2 linked regions of the Parabacteroides chongii genome follow. The protein of the gene in region 1 interacts with the protein of each later gene in a pairwise test. Links are inferred from orthologs where the notes say so. Each region holds a gene or a part of one and is shown on either strand. Other genes may lie near its edges. The genes, in order: topA and P3L47_RS14600.

What was found.
Region 2: the proteins of topA (region 1) and P3L47_RS14600 interact in binary tests that used the Escherichia coli proteins (3 or more experiments, as listed by UniProt). The link is inferred for Parabacteroides chongii from one-to-one orthologs.

The regions. Positions count from the first base shown.
Region 1 is NZ_CP120849.1:2,549,120-2,565,364, forward strand. What follows is about bases 5,161-8,140. They hold topA (type I DNA topoisomerase), read left to right. Parts: upstream 5,161-5,466; coding sequence 5,467-7,815; downstream 7,816-8,140. Other genes in these bases: P3L47_RS09515 (tetratricopeptide repeat protein), read right to left, coding at 5,161-5,309; argS (arginine--tRNA ligase), read right to left, coding at 7,891-8,140. In the rest of the region: lgt (prolipoprotein diacylglyceryl transferase), read left to right, coding at 1-761; P3L47_RS09495 (FprA family A-type flavoprotein), read left to right, coding at 766-1,962; nagB (glucosamine-6-phosphate deaminase), read left to right, coding at 2,091-2,903; P3L47_RS09505 (porin family protein), read left to right, coding at 3,160-3,762; P3L47_RS09510 (alpha-L-fucosidase), read left to right, coding at 3,858-4,898; more of P3L47_RS09515, read right to left, coding at 5,046-5,160; more of argS, read right to left, coding at 8,141-9,684; P3L47_RS09530 (DUF3575 domain-containing protein), read left to right, coding at 10,318-10,884; P3L47_RS09535 (Mfa1 family fimbria major subunit), read left to right, coding at 10,998-12,653; P3L47_RS09540 (FimB/Mfa2 family fimbrial subunit), read left to right, coding at 12,761-13,777; P3L47_RS09545 (hypothetical protein), read left to right, coding at 13,794-14,915; P3L47_RS09550 (fimbrillin family protein), read left to right, coding at 14,987-16,245. UniProt on the Escherichia coli protein: Releases the supercoiling and torsional tension of DNA, which is introduced during the DNA replication and transcription, by transiently cleaving and rejoining one strand of the DNA duplex.
Region 2 is NZ_CP120849.1:3,898,766-3,914,822, reverse strand. What follows is about bases 3,374-6,165. They hold P3L47_RS14600 (IMPACT family protein), read right to left. Parts: upstream 5,172-6,165; coding sequence 4,575-5,171; downstream 3,374-4,574. Other genes in these bases: uvrA (excinuclease ABC subunit UvrA), read right to left, coding at 5,483-6,165; P3L47_RS14595 (hypothetical protein), read right to left, coding at 5,175-5,393; P3L47_RS14605 (cation:proton antiporter), read right to left, coding at 3,374-4,472. Also shown: P3L47_RS14625 (hypothetical protein), read left to right, coding at 1-598; P3L47_RS14620 (outer membrane beta-barrel protein), read left to right, coding at 731-1,378; P3L47_RS14615 (Riean_0653 family protein), read left to right, coding at 1,408-1,845; Na+/H+ antiporter NhaA, read right to left, coding at 1,855-3,210; more of P3L47_RS14605, read right to left, coding at 3,270-3,373; more of uvrA, read right to left, coding at 6,166-8,323; P3L47_RS14585 (transglycosylase SLT domain-containing protein), read right to left, coding at 8,406-9,377; P3L47_RS14580 (T9SS type B sorting domain-containing protein), read right to left, coding at 9,358-10,719; P3L47_RS14575 (LysM peptidoglycan-binding domain-containing protein), read left to right, coding at 10,800-12,599; P3L47_RS14570 (porin family protein), read left to right, coding at 12,596-13,261; P3L47_RS14565 (hybrid sensor histidine kinase/response regulator transcription factor), read right to left, coding at 13,273-16,057.

The sequences.
Region 1 (16,245 bases):
TCGGCTTTTGGATTGGTTATACCATCGTGAGCCGAATGTGGAAAAATGAGAAACTTCCTCCTGCATGGATCGACTCCCTGCTTATTTATACCATGGTAGGAACTGTGGTCGGCGCCCGTTTAGGACACTGCCTGTTTTATGATCCCGGATATTATCTGGCTAATCCGATAGAGATATTCAAGGTTTGGGAAGGAGGACTGGCAAGTCATGGAGGTACGCTAGGTATTGTGATTGCCATTTACTTCTATTCCAGACGTGTCTCACATAAAAGTATGCTGTGGACATTCGACAAACTGGTGGTTCCGACGGGACTGGTTGCGGCTATGATCCGCCTGGGTAACCTTATGAATCATGAAATATACGGACACCCGACCGATTTGCCGTGGGGATTCCGTTTTATCGAGAACTTACATGCCTGGAAAATGGGGGCGGAGCCGATCTTTACGGTACCCAGCCATCCGACACAGCTATATGAGGCGCTGTTTTATCTGGCTACTTTCGGGATATGTATGTGGATGTATTTCAAAAAGCAAGCCTGGAAACGCGAAGGACTTATTTTCGGAGTCTTCATGATCATTGTGTTCGGATCGCGTATCTTCATCGAATTTTTGAAGAACAACCAGGAGGCATTTGAAGATAATATGATGCTGAATATGGGGCAGTGGCTCAGTATTCCGTTTGTTTTGGCCGGTTGCTGGTTCGTTTGGAGAGCACTGACGAGAAAGCCGAACAATTACGAAGAATTAAAAAGACGAAATTAAAGAAATGTATAAGTTAAAAGAAATAGCAGATAAGGTTTATTATGTAGGAGTTAACGACCGTCAGAAGGCCCTCTTCGAAAATATGTGGCCGCTTCCGTATGGTGTTTCTTACAATTCATATTTGATTGTAGACGAAAAGACTGTATTGGTGGATACGGTGGATGTTTGCTACTCTGATATCTTTTTGAAAAAAATAGCGGATGCACTGGACGGACGTACGCTCGACTATCTGGTCGTGAACCATATGGAACCCGATCATGCCGGAAGTATTCGTCTGCTGCGCCAGCAATATCCGGATGTGAAGATCATCGGAAACAAGCAGACATTCGGTATGTTGGACGGATATCATGGGATTACGACCGGGCTTCACGAAGTAAAAGAAGGGGATACGCTGAATATCGGTCGTCATCAGCTTTCTTTCTACATGGCTCCGATGGTGCACTGGCCGGAAGTGATGGTGACTTACGATTCGACAGATAAACTGTTATTCTCAGCTGATGCTTTCGGTACATACGGAACGCTGGATGGCGGTGTGATCGATGAAGAAATGAATGTAGATCATTATTGGGAAGAAATGATCCGTTATTATTCCAATATTGTCGGTAAATATGGAAATCCGGTGCAGCGTGCTTTACAGAAACTTTCTGTATTGGGTATCGAAACGATCTGTTCGACTCATGGCCCTGTATGGCGTAAATATGCAAAGAAGGCGATTGAAATATATGATCGTTTGAGCCGGTATGAAGGAGAAGACGGTGTTGTCGTTATCTATGGAAGTATGTACGGCAATACGGAACAGATGGCGGAAGCGATCGCATCATCGTTGTCGGCACATGGCGTGAAGAACATTGTGTTGCATAATGTCAGCAAGAGTCCTGCATCCTATATATTGAAAGATGTATTTAAATATAAAGGTATCATCATCGGCAGTCCGACTTATTCGAACAGTTTGTTCCCGGAAGTGGAAGCTATTCTGAGCAAGATCGAAATGCGTGAGGTGAAAAACCGCCTGTATGGTTACTTCGGTTCATTTACCTGGGCAGGTGCTGCGGTAAAACGCCTGACAGCTTTCGGTGAAAAGATGAAATGGGAAACCGTTGGTACGCCTGTTGAACAAAAACAGGGCCTGAAAGTCGATAAGTATGAAGAATGCTGGGCTTTGGGTGAAGCGATGGCGAAAGAGTTGACAGTTGACAAGTGACAGTTGACAGTTAAAAGAGCAGATCTAAAAAAACTATTAATAACCTAATCAGTTCCGGTTTGCGGAAGAGGGTGACTATATCTGTCACTTGTCAACTGTCAACTGTCAACTGAAAAAACACAAACGTTATGAGACTAATTATTGAACCAGATTACGAGCAACTCTCGAAATGGGCTGCTAATTATGTAGCTGCAAAGATTAAGAAAGCTAATCCGACAGCTGAAAAACCTTTTGTTTTGGGATTGCCTACCGGATCGTCTCCTCTGGGTATGTACAAGAACTTGATCGAATTGAACAAGCAGGGTGTTATCTCCTTCCAGAATATCATCACTTTCAACATGGATGAATATGTAGGATTGCCGAAAGATCATCCGGAAAGTTATCATTCGTTCATGTGGAACAACTTCTTCAGCCATGTAGACATCAAGCCGGAGAATGTAAATATCCTGAACGGTAACGCTCCTGACCTGGAAGCCGAATGTGCTGCTTACGAAGCTAAGATGAAAGCGGTAGGTGGTGTAGACCTGTTCCTGGGTGGTATCGGTCCTGACGGTCATATCGCATTCAACGAACCGGGTTCTTCTTTGTCTTCACGTACTCGTGTAAAGTCTCTGACTACCGACACGATCATCGCTAACTCTCGTTTCTTCGATAACGATGTAAACAAGGTTCCGAAGACTTCTGTAACGGTTGGTGTAGGTACTGTACTGGATGCTAAAGAAGTATTGATCATGGTAAACGGCCATAACAAGGCTCGCGCTTTGCAGCAGGCTGTTGAAGGTTCTATCAACCAGATGTGGACAATCACTGCTTTGCAGATGCACCCGAAAGGTATTATCGTAGCTGACGAAGCGGCTTGCGCTGAAATCAAAGTCGGTACATACAACTACTTCAAAGATATCGAAAAAGATAATCTTTGTCCTTGCAGCTTGTTGAAGTAATATCAACATAAAATGAAAAGAAAAAGCTATACCCCAAAAAGGTATGGCTTTTTTTGTATGCGTTAATTTGTATCTTTTCTGCAATAGTTTTAATTCGAATGCGTTTATACTGTATTCATTTGCTCTGCTTTAATAGATGGATCAAGGTTGTATAGGATTGATATAATACTTATATTTGGCCGGTATTATTTAAGTGTGACAATGGATGTTTTTATTTGTCTTGAATATATGTGTTTAATATCTAAAAATTTATTGTATGAAAAAGATCGCTTTATTATTGTTGCTTTTCGTTACCTTTAAGGTGAGTGCGCAGGAATTCCATTTTATACCGAAGATCGGTTTGAATTTTGCCAATATGACAAATACAGATGGAAGTATGAAACCTGGATTAAATATAGGAGTGGCTGGAGAAGTGATGCTTACCAGTAATTTTGCTATTGAACCTGGACTTTTTTATTCAATGCAAGGGACAAAAGATAAAGAAAGTGGTATGAGTATGAAGATTAAGAATGATTATTTGAACATACCTGTTTTATTGAAGGGTTATGTGTATGAAGGTTTTAATCTATTTGCTGGACCACAGTTAGGATTTAAAGTCTCTTCAAAAATGAAAGTATCTCAGTCAGGAACGTCTGTATCTACAAGCGAAGGTAGTGATTTATTTAAATCTGTTGATTTTGCAATCGTATTAGGTGCTGGATATCAATCACCTATGGGGTTGATGTTTTCTTTGAATTATAATATAGGTTTGACAAATGCAATTGATAATGAAAAATTTTCAGCTCTTCCTGGTGTCGGTCAGATCGATGAAAAATGCCGTAACGGCGTTCTCCAGTTTAATATAGGTTGGCGCTTCTGATTGTTATAATATCGGATTCTGCAAACTATAGAACGAATTCTGACTATATCCGATAGAGAAAGAACGATATTTTTGTGGTATAAATTTCTATTACCATGAAAAAGATACTAATTAAATTCTTATTTCTGTTCCTGGCTATGCCTTTTGTGCGTGGGCAGGAACAGATATTGCCGGTCCCTTCCAATCAACCTAGCCCGGCACAGCAAAAGCAAATAGCCCGTAAGTATGGAATGTTTATCCATTTCGGACTGAATACGTTTCAGGACCAGGAGTGGACAGACGGTTCTAAACCCGCTTCCTCTTATCGACCGACGGCTGTCGATACGGACCAATGGATTAAAGCGGCAAAAGATGCCGGAATGAAATACGTTATTCTTACTGCAAAGCATCATGAGGGTTTCTGCCTTTGGGACAGTAAATATACAGAATATGATGTAGCGAGTTCGGGCAATCCCACTAATGTAATTGAAGCGATAGCGAAATCCTGTAAGAAATATGATATCGGTCTGGGACTGTACTATTCTTTATGGGACCGCAAGGTGAATACAGATGTGAAAGATCCCTCCAAAGATGCTGCCTATAATGAATATATGCTTCGTCAGTTGAATGAGTTGATCGATATTGTAGAACCCTATACGAATATTGTGGAGTTTTGGTTTGACGGTGGCTGGGAGAAAGAAAATTATCGTTGGCCGGTGAAAGATATTTACCAGACGATCAAATCGAGACAGCCGGATTGTCAGATCGGTATAAACTGGACAATCGGTTTGCCGGAAAATCCGGATGCACATCCTGTATTGCCGGAAAATCAGAAAGAAGGTTATCCGATCCGTTATTTCCCGAGTGATTTCCGTTTGGGAGATCCGTATCTGCCCGCCGATAATGATCCGAAAGTTTTTACTCACGACGGTAAAGAATATTATATGCCTTGGGAATCTACCATCTGTATCAGCGAACGTTGGTTTTATAATACGACCGACAAAAAGTATAAACCGGTTGATGAGTTGGCAAAACTGTACTGTCAGTGTACAAAGAATGATAATATCCTGATCCTGAATTGTCCGCCTGATCGAAGCGGTAAAATACGGGCAAAAGATATCCAGGTATTGAAAGAGCTGAGGGAAAAGATTCACTGATAATTTCTTGAGACCCGGGTCTCGGCATCCTTTACACCCGGGTCTTCGCATCGTTCACATCCGGGTGTAAAACAGAGTAAAATGAGGGTCCTGAGTAGATGTAGTAACGACTTTCATGAAAAGAACTCCTATATTTGGGCAAAATTGTTAATGATTGTACATATCTTTATTATAGAAATCTAATATTTTGATTTGGGCATTGTAAGCCGTTTGTGCCGGACTGTCGGGATTTAGTTCCATAGCAGTCAGGTAGTTGTTCAGTGCCTGGCGGATGTCTCCGATTTTACGGTATGCATTTCCCCGCAGGTAGTACGCTTCATCGTCTGTCTCGTTTTTTTTAATGTATTCATCCAACAAACGCAAGGCTTCATCTGTTTTATTATCGTTGATAAGTTGTCTGATTGTTTCCATGTCGAAATAATGTGATATTTTGTGGACAAAGATAATTCTGAAGTGGTTACATACATAATAATCACGGTTTAAAAAACTGTTTTTTTGTTACTGATGTACGGTTACGTTAATTATTTATGTAAGTTTGCACTCGATTTCTAAAAAGTGAAAAGTGATTATGCAAAAGAATCTGGTAATAGTGGAGTCACCCGCCAAGGCAAAAACCATCGAAAAGTTCCTCGGGAAAGATTTTAAGGTTATGTCGAGTTACGGGCACATCCGCGATTTGAAGACAAAAGATTTTAGTATTGATGTCGAGCACGATTATGCTCCGCAGTACGTGATTCCGGCCGATAAGAAGAAGCTGGTATCCGAATTGAAATCCGAAGCTAAGACAGCCGAACAGGTATGGCTCGCATCCGATGAGGACCGCGAAGGAGAAGCTATATCCTGGCATCTGTACGAAGTTTTGGGATTGAAGCCGGAAAATACGAAACGTATTGTTTTCCATGAAATTACCAAGAATGCAATTTTGCATGCTATCGAAACACCGCGTGATATCAATATCAATTTGGTGAATGCACAGCAGGCACGTCGTGTATTGGACCGTATCGTAGGTTTCGAACTTTCTCCCATCCTGTGGCGGAAAGTGAAGCCGGCTTTGTCTGCCGGGCGTGTACAGTCTGTGGCTGTCCGTCTGATTGTGGAACGTGAGCGTGAGATCAATGAGTTCGTATCGGAAGCCGCTTTCCGCATCATTGCCAATTTTACGCTTCCCGACGGAACAACGATCCTGAAAGCTGAACTGAACAAGCGTCTGAAGGATAAGAAAGAGGTCATGGAGTTTTTGGAATCATGCAAAGCAGCCTCTTTCAGCATCGATGAGATCACGAAGAAACCGGTAAAGAAATCACCTGCACCTCCTTTCACTACTTCCACTTTACAGCAGGAAGCTGCACGTAAGCTGGGGTATTCCGTATCGCAGACCATGATGATCGCACAGCGTCTGTACGAATCGGGGTTGATCACGTATATGCGTACCGACTCAGTGAACTTGAGTGACCTGGCTTTAGGAACCTCCAAAGAGGCTATCCTGGAGACATACGGTGAAAAATATTATAAATTCCGCCAGTATCACACAAAGAGCAAGGGTGCACAGGAAGCGCACGAAGCCATCCGTCCTACCTATATCAGTAATACGGAGATCAGCGGATCGGCGCAGGAAAAGAAATTATATGAACTGATCCGTAAACGGACGATCGCGTCGCAGATGGCCGATGCCGAACTGGAACGTACGACGATCTCCGTCTGCATCAATAATAAGAAAGAGAAATTCGTAGCCGTAGGTGAAGTGATCACATTCGACGGTTTCCTTCAGGTATACCGCGAGAGCTTCGATGACGAGAATGAGAAAGAGCAGGAAAACGGCTTGTTACCGCCGGTACAGCTGCATGAAGTACTGTCGCTGAATGATATCGTAGCCACGGAACGTTTTACGCAGCGTCCGCCGCGTTATACGGAAGCCAGCCTCGTTCGTCGTCTGGAAGAACTGGGAATCGGTCGTCCTTCTACCTATGCTCCTACTATTCAGACTATTCAGAATCGTGAATATGTCGTGAAAGGAGATAAAGAAGGCGTGGAACGTTCTTACTGTGTCATTACACTGGCAAAGGACAAGATCAAGGAAGCCGATAAGAAAGAAATTGTAGGGGCCGACCGTAATAAGTTGATGCCGACCGACATAGGAACGGTGGTAAATGACTTTTTGATGACTTATTTTCCGGACGTATTGGATTATAATTTTACAGCCAGTGTGGAAAAAGAGTTCGATGCCGTTGCTGAAGGAGAAATGGTCTGGACGGCGGCAATCGATAAGTTCTATAAGCTGTTCCATCCGATCGTAGAGGAAACGGCTGCGTTGAAGACTGAACATAAGGTAGGTGAACGTCAGTTGGGTATTGATCCGAAAAGCGGAAATCCCGTATTCGTAAAGATAGGCCGCTACGGTCCGGTCGTACAGATTGGCCAAGCCCATCCGGATGACAAGGAGGCTCCTAAACCTCAGTTCGCTACGTTGATGAAAGGACAGTCCATCGAAACGATCACGCTTGAAGAAGCCCTGAAGTTATTTGATCTGCCCCGTACGATCGGTGAATATGAAGGCAAGGAAATGGTTGCGGCTGTAGGTCGCTTCGGACCGTTTATCCGCCATGACGGAAAGTTCGTTTCAATCCCGAAAGATATGAATCCGCTGTCTATTACGGCAGAGGAGGCGATTGCGCTGATCGATGAAAAGCGTAAGAAAGACGAACAGCGCTTCCTGAAGAAGTTTGAGGAAGATCCTGAACTGGAGATTCTGAATGGTCGATATGGTCCTTATATTACCTATAAGAAAGCAAATTACCGGATACCGAAGACGGTTACGAATCCGGAAAAGTTGACTTTTGAAGAATGTATGAAGATTATAACTGAAGCGGCAGAGAAGCCCGCTGCTCCTAAAAAGCGTACTACAAAGAAGAAAGCATAATCAGAGAATAGCTCATAAAAAAACTCCTGTTGATCATTCAGCAGGAGTTTTTTTGTATTATAATGTATAGGGGAATTACATTCTTTCCGGAACTTCGATGCCCAGCAATGACATGCCCGATTTGACTATCTTGGCTACGTTGGCTGATAATACGAGGCGGAACTGTTTGATTTCCGCATTCTCTTCGCGCAGGATGGAGAAGTCGTGATAGAACTGGTTGTATTCTTTTACCAGGTCGTAGACGTAGTTCGCAATGTAAGCGGGGCTGTATTCCTTGCCTGCTTCTTTCACCGTTACAGCGTAGTCTGCGATCATTTGGATCAGACCTTCCTCTTTCTCCGAGATAAGTGTATTGGCGGGCACTTGTTCGGGAAGCACAATTCCCTGCTCGGCAGCCTTTCGCAAAACGGAACGGATTCGGGCATATGTGTACTGAATAAACGGGCCGGTATTACCGTTGAAGTCGATAGATTCTTTCGGATTGAAGGTCATATTCTTACGCGGATCGACTTTCAGGATGAAATATTTCAGGGAGCCCAGTCCTACGATACGGGAAATATTGGCAGCCTCTTCAGGAGTCATTTCGTCCAGTTTACCCAGTTCTTGTGATATTTCGTGTGCCGTGCCGATCATCTCTTCCATCAGGTCGTCTGCATCGACAACGGTGCCTTCGCGGCTCTTCATTTTACCTTCCGGAAGTTCTACCATTCCGTAAGAGAAATGTACCAGCCCTTTTCCAAATTCGAAGCCCAGCTTATCGAGAAGGATAGACAGTACCTGGAAATGATAGTTCTGTTCGTTTCCTACTACATAGATCATTTTGTTGATAGGATAGTCGTCGAAGCGCAGTTTGGCTGTACCGATATCCTGTGTCATATATACGGAAGTACCGTCAGCACGGAGCAACAGTTTTTCATCCAGTCCGTCTTTGGTCAGGTCTGCCCAAACAGAACCGTCTTCACGGCGGTAGAAGATACCTTTTTCGAGGCCTTCCATTACTTTGCCTTTACCTTCCAGGTAGGTTTGTGATTCGTAATAGATCTTGTCGAAGTCTACGCCCATCATTTTATAAGTTTCATCAAAACCGGCGTATACCCAGCTGTTCATCTTTTCCCATAAAGCGCGGACTTCAGCGTCGCCTGCTTCCCATTTGCGAAGCATCTCGCGGGCTTCTGCCATCAGGGTGGATTGAGCTTCTGCTTCTTCTTTGGTCAGACCTTTGGTCTCCAGCTCTTTCAGCTCCTGTTTATAATGTTTATCGAATAATACGTAGAAATCACCGATCAGGTGGTCGCCTTTTTTGCCGGAAGACTCAGGAGTAACGCCGTCACCCCATTTCTGCCAGGCTAGCATGGATTTACAGATGTGGATACCGCGGTCATTTACGATGTTCGTTTTAACGACTTTGTTTCCGTTCGCTTTCATGATCTCCGACAAGCTGTAGCCAAGGAGGTTGTTGCGTACATGTCCCAGGTGAAGGGGCTTGTTCGTGTTAGGCGAAGAATATTCGATCATCACCAGAGGAGACTGTTCCGTCACAGGAATGATCCCGTAGGAGGGCTGTGCATGGACCGTATTCAGCAGGTCGATCCAGCAAGGACCGGCAACTGTCAAGTTCAGAAAACCTTTGATCACGTTGAACTCAGATACAGCCGGTTCGTTTTTCAGCAAATACTCGCCGATTTCCTGAGCGGTCTGTTCCGGTGACTTCTTCGATGCACGAAGGAAGGGGAATACAACCAGGGTAAGATGTCCTTTAAACTCTTTTTTTGTCTTCTGTAACTGTATCTGGGCTTCCGTGATGTCGGTACCGTACAGTTCTTTTATTCCGGCAATGATCGCACCGGTGATCTGCTGTTCAATAACCATATTCTTACTTCTATATATTCTGATTTTATTTTGGACGCAAAGGTACATGATTATTTTCTAAAAACCTGCGTATAGGTATTTTGAATTAACAGTTAGCGTGGTCTTTACCATATTCTTTTTTGTAGGGGCTCATTTGTGGTTTTTATAGACAAATTTCTTTTTTATGTTTGGTTAGTATGTATAAAAGGTGGAAACAGAGGAAAAGTTGCGAAAAATGCAAAATAGCGGAAATAGTGTTGTGAAATGGGTAGTTTGCCGTGTGGTGTGTGCATGATATCAGAAACGGTTATAGCGTGATGATTTATTTGACTTTAGCGATCTTTGTATATTATAAAAGGAGTGTTTTTGGGATAAATTATAAACTTTAAGTTACGCCAAATTCGGATTTGGTTGTAAATGATGGGATATAAATTTAGATTCGGTTGATTTCGTAGAGTATGAGCCTGACAGCACTAGGATTATAACATAACTTCATTTGGGATTACAAGAGGTTATGAAAATTACAAGGACAGTAAATATTATGAATTATTTAATTGAGAATCGGATGGTTTATATTTTAATAGTAACAACTGGGCTTAATACGTCAGACATGGAGATACGAAGTTTAAAAAATGGCTCATTAACAGGAATTGTATGAGGACTGTTTTTTTACTTTTCATTTTCCTGGTATTTACGGTGACAAGTGCATTCAGCCAAAAAGTGGCTGTAAAGTCTAACTTGCTCTATGATTTGACTACTTCCATGAATCTGGGAGTTGAATTGGGCTTGAGCAAAAAATGGACGTTGGACGTTTCCGCAAACTATAATCCTTGGAAGTTTGGAGATGATAGTGACGCTATGCGTCTGCGTCATTGGCTGGTACAACCTGAATTACGGTATTGGACTTGTGAGAAATTCGTGGGACATTTTCTGGGAATTCACGGACACTACGGAGATTACAATGTAGGTGGAATAAAATTCCTGAGTGACAATATGGAAAAGAGCCGTTATCAGGGAACCCTTTACGGAGCCGGACTTTCGTATGGTTATCAATGGTTGTTGAGTAACCGTTGGAGCATGGAAGCGGTGGTAGGGGTCGGTTGGGCTCATCTGAACCAGGATAAATATCCATGTACAACATGTGGCGACAAAATTCAAAAAGACAGAGATTATTTCGGTGTGACGAAACTTGCACTTTCGGTTGTTTACTTTTTTAAATGACTTTTCAATTACGCAATATAAGAGATATTCCGAATATAGTTGATGCTAAACTTCTTTATTATCATAGTTATTATCAGAATTTATCTAACAAGTATAATTTAAATTTATTCAGAATGAGAATCAAATCTATTTTTGCCGTATTACTGGCTATAGCCACAATGGCAAGTTGTTCAGACAACGTTGAAGGCGAAGGGCCTGATCCAGGTACGGATCCTTCGGGAACGGCTTATATGTCGTTAAGTGTGACATATCCTGATCTAAGGTCACGTGCTGCAGCCGGGACTTCGGATGAAGACGATGGAGATCCAAAAGAAAGCGTGATCGACGAATTCTATGTACTTACATTTAACAGTGGAAAGGCTTTGATAAAGCACTCTACTGCTGATAAGTTTTTTGTCAAAATAACAGGTAGTACATCGGGTGGAGCGCTTAAAGTAAACCCTGCAACAACATATTTACTTGTTGTAGCTAATCCTGGAGCTAAATTTGAGGATAGATTGGTAAATGGTTTGTCGGACGGTATGACATATGATGCTTTCAATGCAGTTATTGATGTTCCTTTTGATGCAGATACCCAAACTCCCGACATTCTTGTTAAAGAAATCATGGGGGATGTTGATGCTGGCGGTATTGGAACTAGCTTTACGATGATTAATGTGGGTACTTATGATGAAACTCAAGTCGGTTCTGAGTGGCCCGCTGATGGATTGCTTGACGTAAGCGCTAAATTGAAGAAGGTTGTAACTACAGTTAGCGATCCAGATAAAGAATTTACCAGCGATGATGCTGCCAAGCAAGCTGCAAGTAAAGATAAAGCAGTTCTGAAGATTGAACGTTTGGCTGCAAAGATGGTCGTGAAGTCTACTAATCCTACTGTAGAACCCGTAGATAAAGGGGCTACATTTTCTTTTGGCGGTTGGTTGCTTGACTATCGTAATAGTAAATATTTCCCTTATGCAGTAAAAAGTCATATAACAGCTGTTCATACGGATGATTTTTATGCGAATAATTTTTACACTGAAGATCCGAACTATTCCTCACCAGATCATACAACCGGAATTATTTTGAACAAAGCAGATGATACTAAATCTGTTCCGGCTGATGGACTTTGGAAGGGAAATTCGGGTATTGACTATTGTATAGAAAATACAATGGCAGCGGAAATGCAAAAATTCGGTGCGGCAACACGTGTGGTTATTAAAGGTACATATACTCCTACTAATACGTTTACTGCAGGGGAACATTGGTTCTATTTTGATGGTGTTAACTATAACCTGACGTCATTGAAGCAGGCTTATGCTGCAGCTGTTTTAAAGGCGGATGCAGCTACACCTTCGGAAAAGTTATTTATTGCCGCATCAGACAAGTTCTTGGAGATAGTGAAAGCTAAAAACAACGAAATTACAACTATAGCAGATCTTGAAGCATCTCACCTCAATACCGATAAGATCGCAAATGGCGGTGAACTTACTAAATTGAAGGATTGTCTTTGGTGGTATCAAAATGGACTTAATTATTATATTTATGAAATCCGTCATGATAATACGACAGATCTTCCGAATATGGCTTTCGGTAAGTATGGCGTAGTACGTAATAACTGGTATAACTTGAATTTGACTAAAGTCAGAGGTAAAGGTACTCCATGGTATCCGGGTGATGGACCTGATGATCCTGATCCAGGAGAAGATATCGACCAGGATAGCGCTTATTTGGATTTCGAAATACAAGTTGGCCCATGGGTTTTTTGGGAAACAGATTTTGAAATTTAATATACTCTCAAATAAAGTAACCGGGTAGGGGACTGCCTGCTCGGTTCTTTCCATTTTTTAAGTAGTCAACCTTCGGGTTGTCATAGCTAAAAGAATAAACAAAAAATATGTTCGGAAATATCAAACAGTTATTCATTCTTATTATATTCCTTATGCCGGCTTCGTGTACCTCGATCTTTGAGGATATGCCCCGTTGCGAACTGTGGTTGAAATTTGTATTCGATCATAATATGGAATATGCGGACTCGTTTAGTCCACAGGTGAAATCGGTAGACGTATTCGTGTTCGATAGCAATGATAAACTATTATTCACCAAACGTACCGAAGCAGCCGGATTAGTCGATGGAAACAGAATGCCGTTGGCAGACGATCTTGCATACGGGAAGTACAAGGTGCTTACTATCGGAGGGTTGTCCGATAATTTTCGTGTTTCCGATTATCTCGGACAAGATGTGGTTCCGGGAGTTACAACACTTCAACAATTTATGTTCGCCCTGGAACGCAGGTCGGACGAGGTGAACTTCGAATTTCCTCATCTTTACTTAGGTGAAGCCCTGGAAATAGACTATTCCCCGGAAAACGCCGACCATAAAGTGTATCAGGTGAACCTGATGCGCATTACCAATCGGTTTAATATGATGCTGGTTAGTTTGAACGGAGCGGCTCCAGCTACTGAAATTCCTCCGTATACTTTTGAAATTGTTACACCGGAAAGCGGTACCTATTCATGGGAGAACGAACCGTTGGATGTAACCCATCCGGTAACTTATTCACCTTACTATCTCAATAAAGGAGAGACTAGTGACATTCTTGTATCTGCCCACCTGAATACCCTTCGGTTATTGAATAGGGAAGGACTCGATTATAAGATTGTTGTACGCGATACGAAAACGCTAAACGAAGTATGGAGCTATAATTTACTGACTCTATTGTTGTATACCAAGCCTATCAACAGGCATGACGGTACAGCCCTGCCTTTCCAGGAATATCTGGACCGTGAAGGGGAGTGGAACCTTATTTTCTGCGTGACTGAAAAAGATCCTGGAAGCGGAAATGCATTTCTGTCGATCGGTCTTCAGGTTGCCGACTGGATATATTGGCTTCATGATATAGAGATTGAATAATGTGAAATAAAATGAAATGATATATAGACTATTACATATAGTTTTCTTTGTACTTGCCGTGACTTTGGTCTCGTGTGGTGAAAAAGAGATTATTACTCCTTTGGCTACCCGGGCATCTCTTCAGGTCAATTTGGTTGATGATACGGATAAAGACAGGCAGGAGTTAATAAAAACCATTCGGTTTATCATATTTGACGATGCGTCGTTGGCTACAGTGAAACTGGATAAAAATATTTATTCGGAAGTTCTGTCGCCGGAAACAGCGACAGATATAAAAGTAAATGAGGTAGAGGTCACCCCCAACGATGATAAGGTTGTGGTGGTGATCATCAATGAGCCGACAGAGTTGACGGGACAACTCGATCTCATTGACGACATGACTACCTTGGAGAATGTAACGTATGATATTGCCCGGATTCTGAACAGCAGTGGTCAGGAGGTAGTTGCTACTACCGGTATGCCTATGGTTGGAGTAATCCGGGATGTAGCGGTTGCTAACGGCTATACAGAAACAGTGAAGATTGTGGTCGAACGTGCCGTAGCGAGGGTAGATGTCTATCTGGGAGTCCGGAAAGATTCTGAGCATGAGATCGGATACTTTAAACAAACTGCTGACACGGAGGCCAGTAGCGTTACCTTGTATAACCTTTCCTATAACAGCTATTTTGTGATGGGGAACGAAGCCAACGGTACGCGTGGTAACGCCACTGCATCGAAGAATTACGGCAAGGTTATGGGCAGTGTGGCTGATGGTGTTTTAGTCAATCAGACATGGACTGCAACAAAAGATACAACCTGGCAGTATTCTTCTGCTACCGGTGCAAAGAACCAACAGTTACTCTGTTCGTTCTATACAGCCGAACGTATCTTCCGTTCAAACTATACTGACAGGTTGGCTATCAGTATGGCTAACTTTAAAAAAGCGACTTTGTCTGTCGGTATGGATAAAAGACCGATAGAAACAGTCACCAAAAGAACTTCGGAGGATGTAGAAGCTGTGTCTTTTACTGAAATCCGGAGAAATAATGTATATGTAATAACGGCCTATGTAGGGGAAGTCTTTGAGATTGACATATATCAGGTCACCGTTGAAGACTGGGGTACAAGACAAGACATCGATTTAGATATAAAGCTGTGATCCCTTCGGCGGGCATACGCAAATAATGGATGATGAAATTTGGGATTTATATAAATAAGCTAAAATATACAGTGACAGCTGTCATTCTTACGGCTGCCCTCTCTTCTTGTGAGAAGATGATAGGCGGTGGTATGGATACGGAACAGATAGTCGTGCGTTCGATCGTGACGGAGGGTACCAGTGTCACCAAAGGTACGGCTATTGATTCGGATGCAGACCTGCTGGGACTGAATTTTGGTATTTATGCTTCGAGAATACCCGCATCATCGAGTGAACAGATTTACTTTGAAGATACCAAAGCGAAAGTGAACGATGATTATACAGCTTCATTATCACCGATCCGGTACTGGCCTGATGAAGCAACGGATCGGCTGAAGTTCTTTTCGTGGTATCCTTGCGATGGTAGCTATACGCCTACCGCGAGTTTTACAGCCGGGCAGTTAAGTTTGGATTATACGGCAAATACTGATGCAGCCAATCATGTGGATGTGCTGACTGCTGTATCAGGATCGTTGGCCTGGAAAAGCCCGGTAAGTATACATTTCTACCATACCCTGACGAAGGTCTCTTTTACATTCAAGAAAGTGGCCCCGGCTCCGGATGTCGTGACTATAAATAAAATAGAGTTTCAGGATATAGGGAAAAGCGGGAAGCTTGTTGTCACAGAAATTCCTACGTTTTCTTCTCCTGCTAAACCGGCATTTTCCTGGAGTAATGTTACAACAGGTACTGTTACTTCTACGATTACTTCCGGTAATACGGTGACGGGTACTGTAGCTCAGATCGGGGATACGTTTCTCATGTTACCGACGAACAGTTTCTCTTCGACTGCCAAAATCGTTATAACAACCAATTGGGGGACTAACGAATTTAATCTCCGGGAAGTTGTTGCTGCCAGTGCACATACGTGGAAATCGGGTGAATATATAAACTATAATATAACCCTATCCGATAAGATATTCGAGATAACAGCTCAACCTTTACCGTGGGATACGAATCCGGTGAATGTGATCTTTGATAAGCAGTATTATCTGAATGTCGAATATAAATCGATTGAACTGGCGGGTAATGGTGCACAAGTATTTGTAGATGTTGAAACGAATTATAAACTGGATACGGACCCGGAAACGGGCTATCCTGCAGGTGCGTATCTAAGCAGTATTAGTGCGCCCGGAAATTATGAGCAATATCTTTCACTCGATTGGGCTACGGTTTACAGGTCTGATGGGACTGTCTCGTCAGGTGTGCATACTTATAAGCTTGAGATTAATGTGGGGAGTTATAGCGGCGCAGAAAATAGCCGGAATACTTTGTTCAATATCAAGGCAGG
Region 2 (16,057 bases), 1.4 Mb from region 1 along the record:
TTTTATGCGTGCCCCGTTAAGCCTGATGTACCCGAATACTCCGGCTGATTACTTATTCTCACGCATCAAGTTGAATGAAGGTGAAGTTGCTACTTTCCGCTTTATTCCTCCGACGGCTCCTAAAGGTGTAAATGAATATGCAACCTCGGATGTCCGTTACTGGTCTGTCTGCCTCGGATCACAAAAGACTTATTCTTATGTCTCTATTTATGATGAAGAAATGCCGAAAGTAGACAAAGATGGTTTTGTTACATTCATTATTGCAGATGCCAACTCTGCTAAACTAAAAGATATCAAAGCCAAAGCAGATGCCAACGACGGTACTTATGTATTGGAATGGAACCGCAAAGAACATGGCGACGGAGTTCTGGCTTTATATCGTAACATGCTTTTCAATAAAAGCTATGAACACAATATGAAAAAACTAATGAAATCAATCCCATTGGAAGCAGCCGGAGGCGATATGACAAATTTCAACCCGTTGACAATGATTGCCATGCTGGCAATGGGTAACTGGGGGCCTCAGGGTTATAAATTCACGGAAAATGATTATCTGAGCGATGAGTTTAATTATGCATCGATCAGACGTATGCAATAATAGTCCTCATATCTGAAAAACAAAGGTGCCACCCCTGCCAAGGGTTTGCGCCTTTCGTTTTTTAACTACACGGAGTATCTGATCAACCGATAATCTTTTATATATTTGTGCCACATATAAACTCTAATTCTTATGAAGCCCAAAAAGTTGCTTTACCTGGCCACATTCTGCATATTACTAATTTCCGGTTACTTGCATGCCGAGGAACCAGCAAAGATGCATTCTGTTTCTCTACATATAGGATATGCCAATATGCCAGGTGGGACAGCAGGATTAACAAATACCTCACATAGTTATGAGCGGGATCTTTGTTCCGGTATTTCCTGGGATGCACAATACTATTTACACCCTAAAGGCATGTTCGGATTCGGGCTTTTTTATTCCGGATATAGCGCAAAAGGTTCTTTGGAACATAGTTCCGATCATGTCTATACACATTATATAGCTCCGCAGTTCGCCCTCTACTGCCTGAGTAACGAGCGGGTTAATGTGCGTCTGAACATCGGTACCGGATATCTGCGGTATAAGAACAATAGCATGGTATATGAAAAAGACCGTCGTGTATCCGGCCAACGTATGGCAGGAAATATCGGAGTTAATGCAGAATATATGCTAACTTCCCACTGGGGTGTTTCTGCTGATCTGCAGTATGTGTTTACCAACCTCAGAAAAGTCGAATCCAACTATCACGGGGAGACGATCACGGTTCGGTTCCCGTCGGAAGACAGGCTGAAAGTATCCAGACTGAATATCTCACTTGGGATCGGATACCATTTCTAATTAATTGAAATCACTAAATACGTTACATCATGAAAAAATATATATTTCTTTTATGTCTCCTGCCCTTTCTTTTTTCCTGTACAGAAGATGAAACAGTCGATATCACGGTGATGCCGGACGAAACTATGGTCGGTGCCGATACTTTCGGATGCCTGGTAGACGGTTGGTTATATGTCGGAGGAAGATATAACCATATCAGCAGCTCCTCTATCAACTTTGATTACAGAGACGATGAAAGCATGCAAGTCAAAGTGTGGGTAAAACAAGATCTCGCCATCAGCTTCTGTATGGAAAAGCCGGAAGAAAATAAGGAGATTCCCTACACCCAGTTCTCTTGGGGAGACGAAACATTACCGGACGGCAAAGTCTTTATCACCCGTTTCGACACCAATGCACAGGTTATCAGCGGACGGTTTGAGGGCGAGCGCGTTACATTCGGACGGTTCGATGTGCACTTTAATAAATAATCCAGTCGGTTATTCTTTCGGGGTTTTCGATAAATGCTTCTTCAGCAATAAGTACCCGCAAAGGCCGGAAACAAACGACCCGGTGAATACTCCGAGTTTGGCTTGATTCAACAAGTCAACTCCAAGTTCATCCATTCCGGTAAACGAAAGATTGGCAATAAATAGCGCCACCGTAAAACCAATACCGCCCAACATAGACACACCGAACAGGTTCATCGGTGTCACTCCTTTCGGTAAGGCTCCCATCCTCGTACGAGCATAGAGATACGTGAAAGAGAAAATACCCAGTGACTTCCCGACAAACAATCCCATAAAGACAGCCAACGGCACATTTACCAGCGATGACGGCTGAATATCTCCGAATGTGACACCCGCATTGACAAACGCAAACAACGGAAGAATCAGGTAATTTACCAACGGATGCAATTTGTCGGCAATGCTTTGCAACGGACTGATCGTGTTATCTGCCAACGAATGGATATTATTCAGTACCTGTATCTGTGTAGGAGTCAGGACCGAAGCCTTTTTGGATTGACGAACCTCCGTATAATCCAGCATATTCAGATAACCGGTCATATCGCAAGTAAAATCCTTCAGATTCACTTTCGGACGGGCAGGAACGGTAAAGGCTACCAATACCCCGGCTATAGTCGGATGAATGCCCGATTCCAGGAATAATACCCAGACAAAGAAGCCCACAATATAATAAAACAGATTATTATTTACCCGCATCTTTCCCCCTACATATAATAAAGCCAGCAAGGCCAAAGAGATCAATAAGGGTTGATAAGCAATATGCCCACTATAGAATAAAGCAATAATAATAATACCGCCGATGTCATCTACCACAGCCAGTGCCGTCAGAAATATTCGCATGCCTAAAGGAACCCGTTTTCCCAGCAATCCCAGGACGGCAAGGGCAAATGCGATATCGGTAGCCATCGGAATAGCTGCCCCACGTACTTCCGGAGCCGTATTGCAGACAAGCAAATAAAAAAGGACCGGTACGATCATACCGCCACAAGCCGCAATAACCGGAAGGAGTGCTTTACGAACCGAACTCAATTCCCCGATCAATACTTCCTGCTTGATCTCCAGCCCGATTACAAAAAAGAATACCGCCATCAGGGCGTCATTCACAAAGGCAAGCATCGGCATGGGTTCACCATGATGGGAGAACAAATTAAAACTGCCAATCTGAAGGTCGATAGGATAAGATAATATGTGATGATAGGCGTGAGCCCAGGGGGAGTTTGCCAATATCATAGCCAATACCGTGGCCATAAACAATAAAAAACTGGCGCTCGACTTCTGTGTGGCGAATCGGCGCAACGGTTTAAGGATAACATTAATAGTACGATCCATTCTGTTTTAATATTTGCGGAGACAGCTTGCTGGTCTGTCTCCGTAATTCCTAACTGTGTTTATTGCCTTTGCTGCTCAGCTATCTCAAGCTGATAGGCGCTGCGGGTCAATTTCTCTACCCAGATTACAAATATACCAGTTAAAATTAAATTAAACACAATAGTAAGGACAGAAATCATCAGGGCCGGTCCACCCAGATTATATCCCAGGGCAATAAAAATAATACCTGCCCCTACTTCACCCCGTGTAAACATACCGATTGACAAAGCCAGACGTTCACGTTTACGTCTGTCACGATAGAAAAACAAGGGGAAAAGCTTTCCTATATTGGATAAGAAAGAGACGATCACCACATGGAGAAGGATCATCGGCCACGACATCATCGGCTGTGCACCGGTAATTGTAGACGCTTCCGCCGATTGTTTGGCAAAATCAACCCCAAAAAACACGGGCATGCTCACTCCTACCAGGAACATGAACAGGAATGAAATCGCCGTCGCCACATTGTGCTCCGTCTTCGTATCTATGTGCTTATGCTTCATGATCATACCCAGCACAAAGGCAGGCAACAGCACTTCGATATGGATGCTTGCTTCCTCACCATAAAAATGTTTGGATGCCAGATAGATTCCCTGGGTAAATGCCAACGTAACAATGGCATAAAGCAGAATAGCCTTCCAGTCCTGCCGCATATTATAAGTACCCATTTTCTTCCATCCGATCATAAGCAATACCATCACGATCAGGATGATCACCCCTAACTGCCAGCGTAGACCGACCATCATGATCTGAAGCGGGATCATCAACAGGATCGTATCGAGATCATCGAAAATAGCCAGCACCTGTACTTTTTTATATACCCAGGAAGCTTTCAACCCTGCTGCGGCCAACATGGTAAACAGAATACCAGCGGATGTGGGAGCCGCAAAACGGCTTAACAACAAGTTCTCTTTCCAGGCTTCCCCACTCGACCAATAGATGTCGGGGAGCAGGACGAACATATAATACAATGCCACAAATATCCAGGGGAAAGCGGCAGTAGCCATTGCTATGAAATAATCCTCCGTATAAGATCTCCAACGGGTCTTATCCATTTCAAACTCCCGACCTACGTTAATCATAATAAAGGCCAGGCATACATACAACAGTGAATTGGAAACAGTTTTTACCAACGAATAATTTTCTCCTACAAGAGATGGAAGAAACTGTGAGACAACCAAACCAACCACTAAGAAAAAAGAAAACAACAGAATCTTCTTCATTATATTACCACTATTTGCTTGTTTAGATTTCAGAGTACAAAAATAAAGAAATCCTCTCAAATCGAAAATAGCAGGTAACTCATGTTTCAGATTATTAATAATTTACTTCAGATAGGCCGACTCGACTTTCAATAAGCGGTTCTTCAACTTTTCCGCCTCTCCTTTGCGTATACGCAAAGTCATTTCACAGTCCATTTCAAACTTTTGGGATACAATAAGGGGGTTGTCTTCTTTTACTATACGCATGATCCCGTTCAGGTATGGATATTCGAAAGCGACCGTGATATCTTCGTCAACCGTACGTTCCTCTATCTCGGCAGCGGCAATCGCTTCGGCGGCAGCCGTCCGATATGCGACAATCAGACCACTGGTACCCAATTCGATGCCGCCGAAATAGCGAACGACCAGGATCAGGATATCCGTTAACTCGTTGGAATTGATCTGCCCCAGGATCGGTTTACCTGCCGTGGAGGATGGTTCGCCGTCATCGTTCGCACGAAAAGTCTGGCGATCGGGTCCCAGCATATAGGCCCAGCAGACGTGGCGGGCGTCGTAATATTGTTTACGGTATTTATCCAGTTGCTCCTTCACCTCTTCGACCGTACGCACGGGGATGGCATACGAGATAAAGCGGCTGCGCTTCTCTGTGTAATATCCCTCTGCTACTTGCTTAATGGTTCTGTAACTGTCGTCTGCCATCGATCAATCCGGAATATGGGTTTGCTGTTCTTCCCGGAAGGCCCGGAAGTCTTTCATTATCTCTTCGATCTCTTCAATGAAGTAAGGATCTTTAACATTTTTCTTCACCTCGGCGTAATATGTTTCAATAGCCGCCAAAGCACATATATCTTGTCCGCGCAGCAGGAAGTAGGGTTCTTCCTTCTCTACGCATTGTTTGATCATTTGGATAGGATTCTTCATATATCTGTCTTTACTTAGTTACTATTCTGTTTTAGTTATGCCGGCAAACCGGGATAGGCATATCATATTCCCAGCTTGCCTGTGCCAGGTTATCGTTTCAACTCCTCTTTCAGGAACGGAGCCGTATAACTCCTGTTTTTCTTCTTGATCATTTCCTCGGGAGTGCCGGTGAATAAGACCTGCCCGCCTTTGCGTCCGCCTTCGGGCCCCATGTCGATCAGGTAGTCGGCACATTTGATTACGTCGAGGTTATGCTCGATCACGATGATGGTGTTGCCTTTTTCCACCAGCTTGTTCAGGACACCCAATAGGACACGGATATCTTCGAAGTGAAGGCCGGTAGTCGGTTCGTCCAATACATATAAGGTATTGCCGGTATCCTTTTTGGCCAGTTCGGTAGCCAATTTCACACGCTGACTTTCCCCTCCGGATAAGGTGGTGGAAGGCTGCCCCAGTTTGATATAGCCCAACCCCACATCCTGCAGGACTTTTATCTTGGAGAGGATGGTCGGGATATTCTCGAAGAACTCCACAGCCATATTGATCGTCATATCCAACACATCGGCTATGGATTTACCACGGAATCGGACTTCGAGTGTTTCACGGTTATATCGCTTGCCATGACAGTCTTCGCAAGGAACCAATACATCCGGCAGGAAGTTCATTTCGATGGTTTTGTAGCCGTTCCCCTTGCAGGTTTCACAACGACCGCCGGATACATTGAACGAGAAACGTCCGGGTTTGTAGCCCCTGACCTTCGACTCGGGAAGATCGACGAAAAGGTTACGGATATCGGAAAAGACACCGGTATAAGTAGCCGGATTGCTTCGTGGCGAACGGCCGATAGGCGACTGGTCGACATTGACGATCTTATCTACGTTATCGATACCTTCGATCGACTTGTAAGGCAACGGATCTTCCAGCGAACGATAGAAATGCTGGCTCAGGATCGGTTGCAGGGTACGGTTGATCAAGGTAGATTTTCCACTACCGGATACACCAGTCACACAGATCAGTGTTCCGAGCGGGAAAGTCACATTGACATTCTTCAGATTATTGCCGCTGGCCCCCTTTATCGTAATGAACTTACCGTTTCCCTGCCGGCGTTCGGCAGGAACAGCAATCTCAGTCTCCCCGTTCAGGTATGCAGAAGTCAGCGTATTCACTTTCAGCATCTCCTGGGGTGTTCCTTCGTAAACTACTTCGCCACCCAAACGACCGGCTTTCGGTCCCATATCGATCACGTAATCGGCATTCAGCATCATATCCTTATCATGCTCGACAACCACTACCGAGTTACCCGTATCACGAAGCTCTTTCAAAGAATTGATCAAACGGACATTATCGCGTTGATGCAATCCGATACTCGGCTCGTCGAGGATATAGAGCACATTGACCAGCTGACTACCGATTTGGGTTGCTAAACGGATACGCTGGCTTTCCCCACCGGAAAGGCTTGCCGAAGCACGGTTGAGAGACAGGTAATCCAGCCCTACATCCAACAGGAACTTCAGACGGGAACGGATCTCCTTCAATATTTCTATGGCAATCTGCTTTTGCTTCTGGTCCAGACGCTCTTCAATACCGTCCAGCCATTCATAAAGCTCGGAAATATCATACGAAGATATCTCCGCTATATTCTTTCCCGCAATACGATAGTGCAACGCCTCTTTGTTCAGACGCTGGCCGTTACATTCCGGGCATGTAGTCATTTTGATGAACTGTCCCGCCCATTTCTGTGCAGAAGCCGAAGCCTCGCTCTCCTGCTGCATCAGGATATATTTGGCAACTCCTTCGTAAGACAGGAAATAATTGGAAGAACCCAGCGATTCGTTCTTGATCTGGAGACGTTCGTCCGTCCCGTTCATGATCTCGTCGATCGCTTCTGCCGGGATATCTTTGATCGGTGTCTTGATCGTCACGCCGTGCTTTTCGCAAAGAGCCTCGATCTGCCAAAAGATAAGGGAGTTCTTGTATTTACCCAAAGCAACTATCCCACCGTTATAAATACTGAGGGAAGGGTCGGGTACGATCTTTTCCATATCCAGCAGGTTCACCTGCCCCAACCCTTTACACTTGGGGCACGCACCTTGCGGCGAGTTGAAAGAGAAGTTATGCGGAGCCGGTTCACTATAGGAAAGTCCGGTTGCCGGGTCCATCAAACGACGGCTGTAATGACGCAACTCGTCCGTATCCGCATCCAGCAGCATCACCAGGCCATCTCCCTGCTTCATGGCAATGCGCAGGCTTTCTTTCAGCCGGCGCTCGTCGGATGCAGAGACGACCATCTTGTCGATCACCACCTCGATACTGTGCATCTTATAGCGATCCAGCTTCATACCGTGAAATATCTCTTTTATTTCACCGTCGACACGGACAGTCAGATACCCCTTCTTACGAACCTGTTCAAACAATTCTTTGTAATGTCCCTTACGGTTACGCACCAACGGAGCCAGCATATAGGTTTTCTTCCCTTCGTAATGCACCAGGATCAGGTCGAGCACCTGCTCTTCGGTGTACTTCACCATCTTTTCTCCGCTCAGATACGAGTAAGCCTCTCCCGCCCTTGCATAAAGCAGACGGAAAAAGTCGTATATCTCTGTCGTTGTACCTACGGTAGAGCGGGGATTCTTGTTGGTTGTCTTCTGCTCGATCGAGATGACCGGACTCAAGCCGGTGATCTTGTCCACATCCGGACGTTCCATATTCCCGAGGAAATTACGGGCATAGGCGGAGAATGTCTCCACATAGCGGCGTTGTCCTTCTGCAAAGATCGTATCAAAAGCCAGCGAGGATTTACCACTACCGCTCATACCTGTTATCACGGTGAGTTTGTTTCGCGGTATCTCGACGTCTATATTTTTCAAATTGTGAACGCGGGCGCCTAAAACGGAAATACGACCGCCTTCCAATGCATTTTTATCGTTCATACTTTTTATCACTGTTTTCTGTTTCTTCCGGGAGAATTTACAATTCCTTTCGAGAGAAATTCTAAATACATCCGAAAGGAATTTATCTTACTACCCAAACCGGATTATGTACGTAGGTGTTAGGTGTCTTGTAATACATTTCATTTTCTTTGGGAACCTGCAGCGTATAAGTCTTGCCCAGCGTCTGCAATTTCCGGTCGCGCAGCCAGGGATTGAAACGTTTCAGATCGGCATACGTTATATTATACTTCTGTGCGAAGGCAGACAAATCGGGAATATCCGACGATACCGCCACGTCTTCGCAGGCAATCGGCTTATACAGGTCTTCTGCCCGAAGCACGAAACCGTATTTATAGGGATTCTCGAATATCTGCTTGATCGCCATGATACGGTATACATAACGGCTTGTCTCCTCTACCAGCCAAAGGTCGAACGTGCTATCGGCTTCCTGTTTAGTCAATTCGCCGGAGATACGTCCCATGCCTGCATTGTAAGAGGCGGCGACATTTGCCCAGTCACCGTATTTGTCGTGAGCGGCTTTCAGGTACTTGCAAGCAGCTTCGGTAGCTTTGGCTACATGGCAACGTTCGTCCACCGTCGGGGTGACCGTCAGTCCGTATTGCTTACCCGTCCCTTCAAGGAACTGCCACATTCCCACGGCACGTGCCGGAGATGAGACACGCGGGTCGAGATGACTTTCTATGACGGCAAGATATTTGAAATCGTCGGGGATACCGTTGGCTTTCAATATCGGTTCGATAACCGGGAAGTACCGGTTGGCACGTTTGATCAGCAACATCGTAGTTGAATGAAAGTAGGTAAAACTACTCATCTCCCGGTCGAATCCTTCACGCATATTATATCGGGTCAGATCGATCGGCGTACCGCAGAAAGTAACCGACGAAGGAATATCGGGGGACGAGGTCATCGCCATCACCACCGGACGGCCGTCCAGCACCTTTTCCGAATCACTCGATCCGATAGACAAACATGCAGTCAGGCAGATCAGACCACCCGACAAAAAACTGAATATACTATTCTTCGATAATTTCATCTTGAATTTCTTTTGATCTAAGAATGTTAATTGAACCTTTTTTCTTTATCGTCTTACCGTTTGAACCGGTAGCCTCTATCACATAGAAATAAACTCCGGGAGCCACGTATTTCCCCCCTTTCTTGCCGTCCCAGCCTTGCGACGGGTCCGTCCAATAATACATCTGTACTCCCCACCGATTGAATATCCAACACTTGAAATTAGTAAGGGAGCGATAAGCGACCCTAAACTCGTCATTTATGCCGGGTGATGTACCGGGCGAAAAAGCATTCGGGACATCGATAAAGGAATCCGATATCGTTATAGTAATCGGTGCATCAGGCTCCCATGTACACTGGGAAGTACGATCGGACACACTTAAATGAACCGTATAAGTACCGTTTTGGTTGAACAGATAGTTCATTTCCTCTTCATTAGACTCAATCAGTTTCGTTCCTTCCGTTTCTCCGGTATCATCTTTCCGGTATATCAGCCATTTGAACAAGGCTGCAACCGGCGTATTGGTTACCGCCTTAAAATTAAACTCTACCGGAGCCGAAAGGCTATCTCCTTTCACGACCATGTTAGGAGCATTCGAATATAGCAAAGTATCTACCTGTATCACAGCTTCAACCGCCACGGCTTGATAGACATCGGCCGTCATTGTTTTCTCCACTCCGAAATGGCGGGCGAACAAATCACCTTTCAAAGTTACATCCGTATCACACAAAGGAGCAGGCAGCGGATCATTGAATGGATCGTTGATAATTTCCGTTACGGTTTCCGTGATATACGAAGTCTCATCTTCCGTCTTCTTCATCGTCTGGTAAGTGACTTCAAACTCACGTTCCACGGTTGCCGAATAACCGGTCTGAGGATAATTATACTTCATTTCCGGCATCTTTGCGCTTCCGTTCAGATACATATAATCGCAGGTACTACGCTCCGCATTTACATAAAGTCCGGTTATTTCAAAAAGATATTTACTATAATCAATAATCCAGACATACGCTTCAGAAAGTCCGCTTTCTTCTACAAAATAGCCATAACCCTCCTCCACGTTACTGACAACAGAGGTTGTTCCATTCTGAACGGAAGCAATCTTTTCGGCTTCCAGTCTTTTTGTTTTATATCTGTACCATTGATGAGAAGTTGAGGAAGAAGTATAGCTGATTTGGACATTATCCATACCATAAACAAGATATACCTCCAAACGCTGATTCTTGTTCTGAGACTTATCATCATCCACCAGCAAAGGTGTCCCCTGCCCTCCTGTCACTGTATATTCTCCGGCATGTGCTGCAAGTATCCATAACAAAAAACAGAGCGTCCCGATCACTCTTCTTAAAAAATTCCTTTGCATATATATAACCTAATTAGCTTCCAAAATTAGTATTTTATACGGACATACACTATCTTTGCCGCAAATATTCGAATCAACAAATGAATAAGATCAGTATATACGTATTGACGTTGTGCCTGAGTTTCTGCAGTGTTTCAATCTCTTCACAGAACAACAAGGCACGAATTATTACTACTAACGAATTAAATGATAATATATTTTATCATACGATTGAGCGGGGACAGACAGTATACTCAATCGCAACCATGTATGGAGTAACCGTCGATGACATTTACCGTTTGAATCCGGAAAGCCGTGAATCGATCAAAGCGGGTGCAACATTAAAGATCCCGCAGCGCGATGCAGGTTCGGCACCGATGGGTAATGCTGAAGATAATTTCCTGTATCACACCATACAACCGAAAGAAACGCTTTACTCTTTATCTATCCGGTACGCCGTACCCGGACCGGATATCATTGAAGCCAACCCGGGACTGTCTACTTCCACTTTCACAATCGGTAAGACGATCCGTATCCCGGCAACTCCTATCGAGACTCTGCCGACCAAAGAAGTAAAGTCGGTAACCAAAGATATCGAATATACGGTCGCCAAGAAAGAAACAATGTACCGTATCTGCCGGAAATTCAATATATCGAGCACTGAACTGATCAAACGGAACCCGGAACTGAAGAACGGGGTAAAAGCCGGTATGGTCATCAAAATACCGGTAGAGACGAAAGAAACCGTTACGGAAACAGCTCCGGTTATGCATGAGAGAGACGTGAATGCCCTGTTGTCAGTCCCTAAAAAGATCGAGCGGGTCAATATGATCAAGGTAGCCTTATTATTACCGTTCATGACAAATGAACCGAGACCGTCTTCCAACACGCAACGCTTCATCGAATATTACGAAGGTATGTTGCTGGCAGTCGACAGTCTGCGCAATAGCGGCTGCTCGATCGAACTGTCCGTATTCGATACAGGCAACGGAACTAAAAAGATAAAAGAAATCCTGAAAGAAGATGCCTTGAAGGAAGCGAACCTGATCATCGGAGCCGTTCAGAATGACCAGATAGCTCCGGTTGCCGAATTTGCAGAAAAGAACAATATCAAATATGTGATACCGTTCACCTCCAAAAACGATGATGTATTATCCAATGCTAATATATTCCAGGTAAACACGCCTCACTCCTACCTGTATGCCAAAGCATCACAAGCCAGTTGTGACCTGTTTGCCAACGACAACATCATCCTGCTGAAAGTTCCCGGCACCGAAGAAAAGGCGGATTTCATCAAAGCCCTCAAGGCTGAAATGAAACAGCGTAATATATCCTGGCGCGAACTGACCTATTCGGCCGATACATTCCCGATCGAAATGGAAGCCATGCTCAGCAAAGACAAACGTAGCGTCATTATTCCTACTTCCGGCAGCCTGGAAGCCCTGAGCAAGTTCAAGTCGCCTTTGCGTATGCTGGCTGAGACAAAGCCGGAATTTAACATTACGATGTTCGGTTATCCGGAATGGCAGACCTATACCAACGAATGCCTGGATGATTTCTTTGCATTGAATACCTATATATATAGCTTCTTCTATGCAGATAACCTCTCGCCGGAAGTGTCCAACTTCTACTCTAAATATAAGACCTGGTACAGCAAGAACCTGATCAACATATTCCCTAAATATGGTATATTAGGATTCGATACAGGTATGTTCTTCTTTGATGCCGTCCGGAAATACGGTGCTAATTTCGAGAACAACCTGGGTAATATCCATTACAAAGGTATACAGACCTGTTTTGATTTTGAACGGGTAAATAACTGGGGCGGATTCATCAACACCAGTACATTCATCGTTCATTACCAGAGTGATTATAACGTAACACGCAGCGAAGTAAGATGATCAGAAAGATAACAATCATATCCTTTCTATGCCTGGCGGTAATAACCGGCATCACGGCACAGAAGAAATTCGCCCAGGAAATAACAGTAGGTGCCTCTTTCGGCATGAACTTCTCTTCCGTCAGCTTCAATCCTAAGGTCTACACCAAGATGAAACAGGGGTACAACGGAGGTCTGGTATTGCGCTGGAACACGGAAAAGAACCTGGGACTGCAGACCGAACTGAATTTCAGCCAGCAGGGATGGGACGAGCAATTCGACGAACACCCGACGTATAAATATACCCGTACGATCAATTATCTGGAGATACCGTTCTTCACCCATATCTATTTCGGCAGCAACAAGTTCAAGTTTTATGTCAACATGGGTCCCAAAGTAGGTTTTGCCATCGGCGAAAAGACCGACCTGAACCCGGATGAGAAAAACCAAAATGCAGGAGCCAATAACCAGCACGATATGGCTATCCAAAAGAAATTCGACTGGGGATTATGCGGAGGACCCGGTATCGAACTCCGTACCGGCATCGGTTATTTCCTGCTTGAAGGACGCTATTATTATGCGTTGGGAGACATCTTCAACAACCGTAAAAGCGACTATTTCAATAAATCTGCCAGCCAGGTTATTTCCGCGCGGCTTATTTATCTGTTGCCTATCCGGAAATAGGTAATACCTTTTCAACAGTTATGTTCCTGACGGTATTTGGACGGAGTCATTCCGTATATCTGTTTGAATACCGTGCTGAAATACCGCTGGTTGGTGAATCCGGCTTTTTCTGAGACTTCGAGGATAGTCAGATTCTTATCCGCCAGCAGTTCCATCACACGTGCCATCCTGAACTTATTGATATAATCACCGATACTGATATCTGCCAGTGCTTTCAGTTTTGTGTACAGAGAAGCACGGCTCATCGCCATACGCGTCGCCACAAAGTTCACATCCAGTTCCGGATTATCCAGGTGTTCGCTTATCAACTCATTCAGCTTCTTCATAAACATTTCATCCGCATTGCTGATCGTGTCATTCCTGGGAGAAACAACCTCTTTCCCTTCTTTATAACGGGATTTGACAGCTTCACGGTTTCGCAGGATATTACGGACAATGGCCAGGAGGAACTCCAGGTCGAAAGGCTTCGGCAAATAAAAGTCAGCCCCTTCCTTATACCCCAGAACCGTACTTTTCGGGTCCGTCCGCGCCGTCAGCAATACAACCGGAATATGGCTGACTTCCAGGTTACTCTTCAGCTGCCGGCAGAACTCGAAGCCATCCATGCGCGGCATCATCACATCACTGATAATAAGATCCGGCAGATAGTGTATAGCCATTTCAAAAGCTTCGACACCATCAGAGGCAATATATACTTTCTTAAAATACTCTTTCAATGTGTTTTTCAGATAACCACGAAGTTCGGGGTCATCCTCCACCGCCAGTACAGAATACTTCCGGGTCGAAAAATCAGTGTCCCGATCCTCTTTTATCTCCGGCAATGCCAGTAACTCATTCAGATAAGGCCGGGTTTCAATCGAAGTCGTTACAATTTCCAAAGGCAACTCATAGAAGAAAGTTGCTCCCTTTCCGGCATTATTCTCTGCTCCTACACGGCCTCCGTGCAGCTCTATCAGCAAACGGGTATACGACAGCCCGATTCCGGAACCTTTCCGTCCATGTTCTCCCTGATAGAAACGTTCGAACAAACGGGAAATATCGACATGATCCAGCCCGATCCCCTCATCGGAGACAGCAACACGGACATAGCCCTGCATCAATCGGGTAGAGACCGTGACACAGGAGCCTTCATCACTAAATTTCAACGCATTCATGATCAGATTGGATAATGACATTTCACATTTTACCTCATCGAATGCCACCTCTTCCACCGCTTCATCCGGATTATATGCCAGACGAATATGCCTGGACTCAAACTCTCCTCTGAAAGTCTCCGTAATCTCACGCACCCATTCATTCAGACGATAGGGCCTGATCTGCAATGTCTCCCCGCCCGTTTCCATCTTGCGGACATCCAGCACCATATCGATAATATCTTTTACCCGGCGTGTCTGCTTCAATATATCCGTCAACTGCCTGCTATGGTTCGTATCGGTTATTTCTCCCGATCCCAACAGACGTTTCAACGGGGAATAAATAAGGGTTAAAGGAGTCCGTAGTTCATGATTCAGATTGATCAGGAAACGAATCTTCTCTTCATAGGTCCGCTGCTCATGTTCCTTCATCGCCCAGATCATTTTATTCTCCTGCCGTTTCATCATCAGCCAGAAAATGAAAGACAGCCCGGCTATCATGAATAACAGACAACCGCCGATAAACCAGTTTGTTTTCCACCAGGGCGGAGTGACCTTAATCGACAGAAGTCGTACAGGGATGCTCCAATCGCCATTCTTTTTGATACACGAAACCCATACCTCATAATTGCCGACAGCCAACGCATGAAAAGCGATCGTATGATTAACAGATTCTACAATCTCCTGTTGCGCCCCTTTTATATAATAACGGAATAGTTTTTTCCGCATCAGGTCATTTTCGCGCACAATGACTTTTGCCATCAGGGAGGTATAATTCCAGGGGACGGAGATTTCGTTATTGTCCGAACCAAAATTCGACCGCATGGAAACCCCGTTCAACGTTACTTCCGACAGTCCGATGACGGGGTCCGGATTCTCAGGGAAAGGAATGCCGTTTTTAATATGAACCAGTCCGATAACCCCTGCCATATACATATCTCCCGAACGGCTCATCAAAGGTGGTTTCGATATATATTCATTCGCATACACACCGTCAGACTCACCGAACATCATTATTTTTCCATCCTCCGGCGTATAAGCATACAACCCGTTATGCGTTCCGACCCATAAACGCCCAGCTTTATCAAATCCCAGCGACGTAGTCCCTAAGAAACGATTATTCTCTACAGCGGTAACCGTTTTATTCACCGGATTATAGAAGAAAAGACCGATCGTCGTCCCGATCCAGAAACATCCCTTTGCATCCTTACAAGCAGCTGCTATCGTACCTATCGAGTCGGCGGATGAATAAACGGGGTTTAGTGTATTATTCGAATAATCCAGTTCAAACAGATCCGTTTCGCCACGCAGGAAGCTGAACTCTTCTCCTTTGCCGAACTCCTGAAGGGACGAGACTGTCAATCCTTTACATTCATGCTTCACGGCGGATAAACGTCGTGTGGACTGGTCATACAGGTAAACACTGTCCGCCAACAGATAAAAATGCTTTTCATCCAACCGGACCAAATGAACCGATTTACCTTGTTTGAACAGCATATTAAACTTATCGGGATATGCTACCGAATATTCTTTCAGAGCACCGGTCTGCTTATTAAAAAGGTACAATCCTCCACCGAAACAGGAATAAAGAAGTTCCGTCGAGCTATAATCGATAATCGATACGATCTTCGAAGGATACGTAGACGGATAATGTCTGAACAGA